2 linked regions of the Bdellovibrio bacteriovorus genome follow. The main gene of each other region encodes a partner of the protein of the gene in region 2 in a complex. Links are inferred from orthologs where the notes say so. Each region holds a gene or a part of one and is shown on either strand. Other genes may lie near its edges.

Region 1 (3,273 bases), 1.1 Mb from region 2 along the record:
ACCTTCAAAGTAGGCCTCCATCTCATCCCACATACTCTGATCAAAACGGCCCTCGGCTTTTTCCTTTGCAAGCATGCGTTCGACTGATCGGCGAAGCATCAGGCTGCGGTACAATTTGTCGCTGGGAAGGGCCAGCTCTCCGAAGATCTCGGAAAGTTCCCCTTGAGTCATACGGCGGGAAAGCTCCATTTGGAAAAGTCTTTCGCTGGCCATGACAAAGCCCAGGGCTTTCAAGGCGTCTTTCTTATTGGCCGCTTTGATATGAGGAATGCCGTATTGATCGCGAATCACGGTCACGGGCTCAGACAGCCCTTTAAGCGGAAGTGAGCCCTCCATCGGTGGCAGGGACTGGCGCAAGAATAGATAACCCCCCAAGCAGAAGACGGTAACCAAGATGAAGAATACGAGAAGGCTTCGTTTGAGTGTTTTCATCCCTCAACTGTCGGCGGGGTCTGGGAGGGAGGCAAGAAAACCTTTAATTGCCACCTCGCATATAACGCAGAGTAGAGCCAAAAAAGGACGGGTACTTTTATATGATCGTGCTATTCTTGGAGGGATGGCCTCTGCATATAAAAAGAACTTTCAATTGGTGTCCGAGTTTAAACCTTCCGGCGATCAGCCGAAAGCAATTGAGCAGATTGCTGAAAACTTCAAAGCGGGTTTGAAACATCAGACGTTACTGGGTGTGACCGGGTCGGGAAAGACCTTCACCATGGCGCACACTATTGCAAACTTGAATCAGCCGGCTCTGGTTCTGGCGCCGAATAAAACTCTGGCGGCTCAGTTGTATGCCGAGTTCAAAGAGCTGTTTCCGCACAATGCCGTGGAATACTTTGTCAGTTACTACGATTACTACCAGCCGGAAGCTTATATTCCTTCTACGGACACCTATATCGAAAAAGATTCAGCCATCAACGAGCAAATCGATCGCATGCGCCACTCGGCGACGCGTTCCCTGTTTGATCGTCGTGATGTCATCATCGTCAGTTCTGTTTCGTGCATTTACGGTTTGGGGTCGCCAGAGGCCTATGAAGGCATGATGATTCAAATCGTGTCCAACACGTCGATGAAGCGCGATCACTTACTGCGGGAATTGATTCGTATTCAGTATCAGCGTAACAACGTGGATTTCTCGCGCGGAACGGTGCGCGTGCGCGGGGACAACGTCGAAATCTTCCCACCCTATGAAGAAGAGCGCGCCGTGCGTGTGGAATTCTTTGGAGACTATATCGAACGCCTTTCCTGGATTGATCCTTTGACCGGGCAGATCCTTGAAGAAATTGACCAGATCGGTATTTATCCGGGAAGCCACCACGTTACCAGTGATGACAGCTTAAAGCGCGCGATCAAGACCATTCAGGACGAGCTGCGTGACCGCCTGGTGCAGTTGAATCAGGAAATGAAGCTGCTTGAAGCCCAGCGTTTGGAACAAAGAACCTATTACGACATCGAGATGATGGAGCAAATGGGTTTCTGTCAGGGGATCGAAAACTATTCCCGCCATATGACGGGCCGGGGGCCGGGGGAACCACCTCCGACGCTGCTGGAATACTTCCCCAAAGACTTTGTCACCTTTATCGATGAGTCCCACGTCACCGTGCCTCAGATCGGGGGGATGTATCGCGGGGATCGTGCGCGCAAGATGAATCTGGTGGAGCATGGCTTCCGTCTGCCTTCGGCTTTGGACAACCGTCCTTTAAACTTCCAGGAATTTGAAGCCATGATGGACAAGGTCGTCTATGTTTCGGCGACTCCGGGCACTTATGAGCTGCAAAAATCCGAAGGGGTGATTGTTGAGCAAATCATCCGTCCGACGGGTCTGATTGATCCTGTCGTCGAAGTCCGTCCGGTGAAACATCAGGTTGATGATCTGCTCAAAGAAATCCGTGTCCGTATTGCCAAGCAAGAACGTGTTCTGATTACAACTTTGACCAAACGTTCTGCTGAGGATCTGACCGAGTACTATGAAAATCTGGGTATTAAGGTGAAGTATCTGCACAGCGAGATCGACACCATGGAGCGTATGGAGATTCTGCGCGATTTGCGTTTGGGGGTCTTTGACGTTCTGGTGGGGATCAACTTGCTGCGAGAAGGCCTGGATATTCCCGAGGTCAGCCTTGTCGGTATCACCGATGCCGATAAAGAGGGTTTCCTGCGCTCAGAAAGATCATTGGTGCAAACTATCGGTCGTGCCGCCCGTAACTTGAATGGCCGGGTGATTTTGTACGGGGACACGATCACCGAAAGCATGGAAAAAGCCATCAACGAAACCGATCGTCGTCGTCGCATTCAAAGTGAATACAACGAGGCTAACGGGATCACCCCTCAGTCGGTGAAAAAACGCATTAAAGAGGGTCTGGGCGAGATGTTCGACGGAACGGTCTCCAACCCATTGGGTGGTGAAAACAAAGCTGCTGCCATCATGAACAAGTTTGCGCAGCAGCCGGAGAAAATCCAGCAAGAGATCACGAAGCTTCGTGCCCGCATGAAAGAGCTTTCTGCGAACCTCGAGTTTGAGGAAGCGGCGAAAGTTCGCGACGAAATCAAACGTCTGCAGATTGTGGAACTGAACGTGCGCAGCGGGGAGATCGAACAGGAGAGTGCGGAGGTCGTCAAGGATGGCCTCAAGTAAGTTCGAGGAAGTTCGCGACAAGGTGAAAGAGTTTCCCACGCAAAGTGGTGTTTATCTGATGAAAAACACCGCCGATAAGATCATCTATATCGGTAAGGCGAAGAATCTTAGAAACCGTGTGCGCAGCTACTTTAACGACAGCAAGGATCACAGTCCCAAAACGCGCCTGCTGGTTACGAACATCTGTGAAGTTGAATACATCCTGACCAAAACCGAGGTGGAAGCATTCCTGCTGGAAGCCTCGCTGATTAAAAAACACCGTCCCAAATACAACATTCGTCTGCGTGATGATAAGGCCTACCCTTACATCCGCTTCAGTTGGGGAGACCAGGCGCCAAGACTGTATCTGGCGCGCAAAGTGAAAAAAGACGGGTCTTTGTATTTTGGCCCGTACACTTCGGGCCTGGCCGTGCATGGCACGATCAAGTTTCTAAACAGAACCTTTAAAATCCGTGATTGCACTGATGCGGTCTTTAAATCCCGGACCCGTCCGTGCATGACCTATCAGATCGGTCGCTGTACCGCGCCGTGTGTGAAGTACATCTCTTTGGAAGATTACCGCAACGAAGTTGAAGGCGCGAAGCTGTTCCTGAAGGGGCAGAATAAAAAAGTCATCAAAGCCATGACCGAAAAAATGATGG
Region 2 (3,365 bases):
CGCCGGAAGAACCTTTCACTCGAACGCCGACACCCACATCACGCGGCCACTGGTTCACACCACCGGCGCCCAATTCTTCATCCAGCAGCGCCAGTTTCTGAGTGTGAGCATAAATGGTGACCAGTTGCTGGGTCATTTCGTTGGCCGGGATAAAATCGCCGGATTTGTTTTTGATAAAACGAGCCACGGCAGGACGGCCGTGCAAAGTGTTGTTGGTGATACGGGGGCTGAGGAAAAAGCGAACGAATTTCCCGGTGACGGTTTGCAGGTCCTCAATCCCCAGCAGTTCCACAGTCTGGAGCGAATAACCGGCCTTGGAGTTGCTTTGTGGCGCCAGTACACGGACATTGCCGGACTGATCAGCGCTGTCAGACTGCGGGGCACAAGCACCCAAGGTGCTTGCCATTACAATTGCTGCTGTGATCCGGCTAAAAACGCGCTTCACAAAGTCCTCTCTAAGTTCTATAAACGGAGGGGTTTCCTCGCTCACTTGACTTATTGCGTTATAGTTATAGTGGAAAATGGCGAAAACCTCAATGAAAACTTATGGATAGACAAACTTTGTCAGTCTCACCAGAAGTTCGACAGCCCCTGCAAACGCACATTAAGGAAGCCGCCATGGATGTACTTGATTTTGTTACGAAAAATCTGAACCCCGCGCAGAAGGATGCCGTCGAAACCCTGGAAGGGCCTTTGCTTATCCTTGCTGGCGCCGGATCTGGCAAAACCCGCGTCCTTACCCACCGCATGGCCAACATGATCGGCCAGGGGGTCGCGGCTTCCGATGAAATTCTGTGCGTGACCTTTACCAACAAGGCCGCCAAAGAGATGGAACACCGTATTTACAAGATCCTGTCTGACATGGGGGCCGTGGTTCAAACCCAGCTTTGGATCAGCACCTTCCACAGTTTCTGCGTTCGTGTTCTGCGCCAGCACATCACGCTTCTTGATTACAAGCCTTTCTTCGGAATTTACGATTCTTCGGATCAGCTCAGCCAGATCAAAAAAGTCATGACCGCCCTGGATATCAACGACAAGATGTATCCCGCGAAAAACTTCCAGAGCCGCATCAGCAGCGCCAAGATGATGGGTCTTTCCCCGGAAGGTTTGGAAAAGTCCTCGAAGCGTCTGATGGATCAAAAGACCGTGGAAGTTTACAAAGCCTATGAGCGCGAAATGAAAAAGGCCAACAGCCTTGATTTCGATGATCTGCTTTTGAAAACCTATGATCTGTTCCGCATGTACCCTGATGTTCTGCAGATGTATCAGAAAAAGTTCCGCTACATCATGGTGGACGAGTATCAGGACACCAATCACATTCAGTATCTGCTGGTTCAGATGCTGGCTTCCGCTCACCGCAACTTGTGCGTAGTGGGTGACGAGGATCAGTCCATCTACAGTTGGCGTGGGGCCGACATCAAAAACATCCTGGATTTTGAAAAAGACTTCCGTGATGCGAAGGTGATCAAGCTTGAGGAAAATTACCGATCCAGCGCCAACATCGTCAATGGCGCCACGGCCGTGATCAAAAACAATTCCCAGCGCAAAGACAAAACTCTTTTCACCTCCAACGACGCGGGTGACCTGATTCACGTGCGCGAGGAAAAGAACGAATACGAGGAAGGCCGCTTTGTTGCGAAAACCATTCAGTCGATGATGAATGAGGGCGAAGGCTCGTACAATGATTATGCGATTTTCTATCGCACCAATGCCCAGTCTCGTGTTCTGGAAGAACAACTGCGCACCATGGGAATTCCGTACCGCTTGGTGGGCGGCGTGCGCTTCTATGAGCGTATGGAGATCAAGGACATGATTTCCTACATGAAGCTGTCCATCAATCCGGCGGATGATATCGCCTTAAAACGCATCATCAATGTTCCGGCGCGCGGTATTGGCAAAACCACCATCGAAAAAATTGAAGAATACGCGGCTCACAAAAACCTGAGCATGTTCGAAGCGGCCGAAAAAGCCTGTGAAGAGCGCCTGTTCAATGCCGGCACCACGGGCAAGATCCGTCGCTTTATCGATCTGATGAAAGACCTTCAGCAAAATGCCCAGCATCTGAAACTGCTGGAATTCTTTGCCGTGGTTCTGGATCGCACTGAATATCTGGCGGCTTTGAAAAAAGACGAATCCCCGGAATCCCAGGCCCGCATCGAGAACTTGGAAGAACTGGACAACGCCATTGCCCAGTTCGTGCAAGAGCGTGGCGAAGAATCGACATTGATCAGCTTCCTGGAAGAAATGGCTTTGGTAAATGACGTGGACTCTCTGGATCAGGAGCAGAACTCGGTCACCATGATGACCCTGCACATCTCCAAGGGTCTTGAGTATCCGTACGTGTTTGTTGTGGGACTTGAGGAAAATCTGTTCCCAAGCGCTCGCAGTGCAGAAAGCGACAACGAACAAGATGTCGAGGAGGAACGCCGCCTGGCTTACGTGGGCATGACCCGCGCTCGTCAGAAACTTTGGCTGACCTACGCAAAGATGAGACGGGTGTGGGGCCAGGAACAGTTCAATCCTCCTTCGCGATTCATTAAGGAGATCCCGCAGAACCTGATCGACTTTAAAACGTCGGCTGAAGCGCCGCGCTTTATGGCCCGCTATGGTTCCAGCTCTTATGACTCTGACTTTGGCGGCACGCCGAAATGGGGCGCCACAAGCAGCGATCGCAATCGCGCGCGCACGCAGAGCTATGATGATGCACAGGACTTCCCGGATTACGAAAATGAAGGGGGCGGATCGGCGCAGTTCTCAAAGGGCATGCGCGTAAGACACCCGACATTTGGCGTCGGCACGGTGTATGCGACCGAGGGCACGGGCGAAAACTTCAAAGTCAGCGTGATGTTCACGGATAACACTGTGAAGAAATTCGTTGTAAAGTACGCCCGCTTGGAGCGCGTGTAGTCATATTTTTTTTGTTGCCAAAATGAGGATAACTGACAAACTTCTTCGGGTTACTAACAAGGAGTAATTAATGAAAAAGTTGATCGTTGTCCTTTGTCTTTTGTCCTCTTCTGCTGCCTTCGCAGCTAGAAACGTTGCTTCCTATGGCGGCAACAAAACTGCCAGCATCAATCTGGGTATGACCAGTTCTGCATTGAACATCGGTGGCCGTATGGAATTCGACGATGCTCAAGGTGCACTGGGTGCATACGTATTCATGCAAACTGAAAAGAAAGACGCTGGCATCCCTCAAGTATTGAGCTTTGGTGCACACTCTTTCGTAAGACTTGTTGAAGCTTCCAACGTGACTGCTTTCCTGGCTCCAGGCGTGGGCATCTCCATGATCAAAATGGATGGCGCTGACGATAAAACTGTTGTTGGCCCAAGCTTCCGTTACGGTGCTCAATACAAACTTGCCA

Evidence for each region.
Region 1: the proteins of B9G79_RS02755 (region 2) and uvrB are in contact, whole or in part, in a crystal structure (PDB 7EGT), measured with the Thermus thermophilus proteins. The link is inferred for Bdellovibrio bacteriovorus from one-to-one orthologs. Residues at the interface, in WP_096412145.1 of Thermus thermophilus: His654, Arg656, Phe657, Gln666, Asp668, Glu669, Lys680, Arg681, Leu682, Ser683, Lys685, Tyr686, Ala687; in WP_096411307.1 of Thermus thermophilus: Glu23, Leu25, Arg26, Asp27, Gly28, Glu29, Arg30, Phe31, Arg55, Glu326, Asp327, Phe328, Glu379, Ser382, Gln383, His398, Gly400, Arg401.

The regions. Positions count from the first base shown.
Region 1 is NZ_CP020946.1:1,602,813-1,606,085, forward strand. Bases 145-3,094 are described here. They hold uvrB (excinuclease ABC subunit UvrB), read left to right. Parts: upstream 145-556; coding sequence 557-2,632; downstream 2,633-3,094. Other genes in these bases: B9G79_RS07640 (penicillin acylase family protein), read right to left, coding at 145-432; uvrC (excinuclease ABC subunit UvrC), read left to right, coding at 2,619-3,094. Also shown: more of B9G79_RS07640, read right to left, coding at 1-144; more of uvrC, read left to right, coding at 3,095-3,273. UniProt on the Escherichia coli protein: The UvrABC repair system catalyzes the recognition and processing of DNA lesions. A damage recognition complex composed of 2 UvrA and 2 UvrB subunits scans DNA for abnormalities.
Region 2 is NZ_CP020946.1:549,828-553,192, reverse strand. The notes cover bases 221-3,262. They hold B9G79_RS02755 (ATP-dependent helicase), read left to right. Parts: upstream 221-618; coding sequence 619-2,907; downstream 2,908-3,262. Other genes in these bases: B9G79_RS02750 (hypothetical protein), read left to right, coding at 2,978-3,262; B9G79_RS02760 (hypothetical protein), read right to left, coding at 221-406. In the rest of the region: more of B9G79_RS02760, read right to left, coding at 1-220; more of B9G79_RS02750, read left to right, coding at 3,263-3,365. UniProt on the Escherichia coli protein: A helicase with DNA-dependent ATPase activity. Unwinds DNA duplexes with 3'-5' polarity. Translocates on single-stranded DNA with 3'-5' polarity. Initiates unwinding more efficiently from a nicked substrate than double-stranded DNA.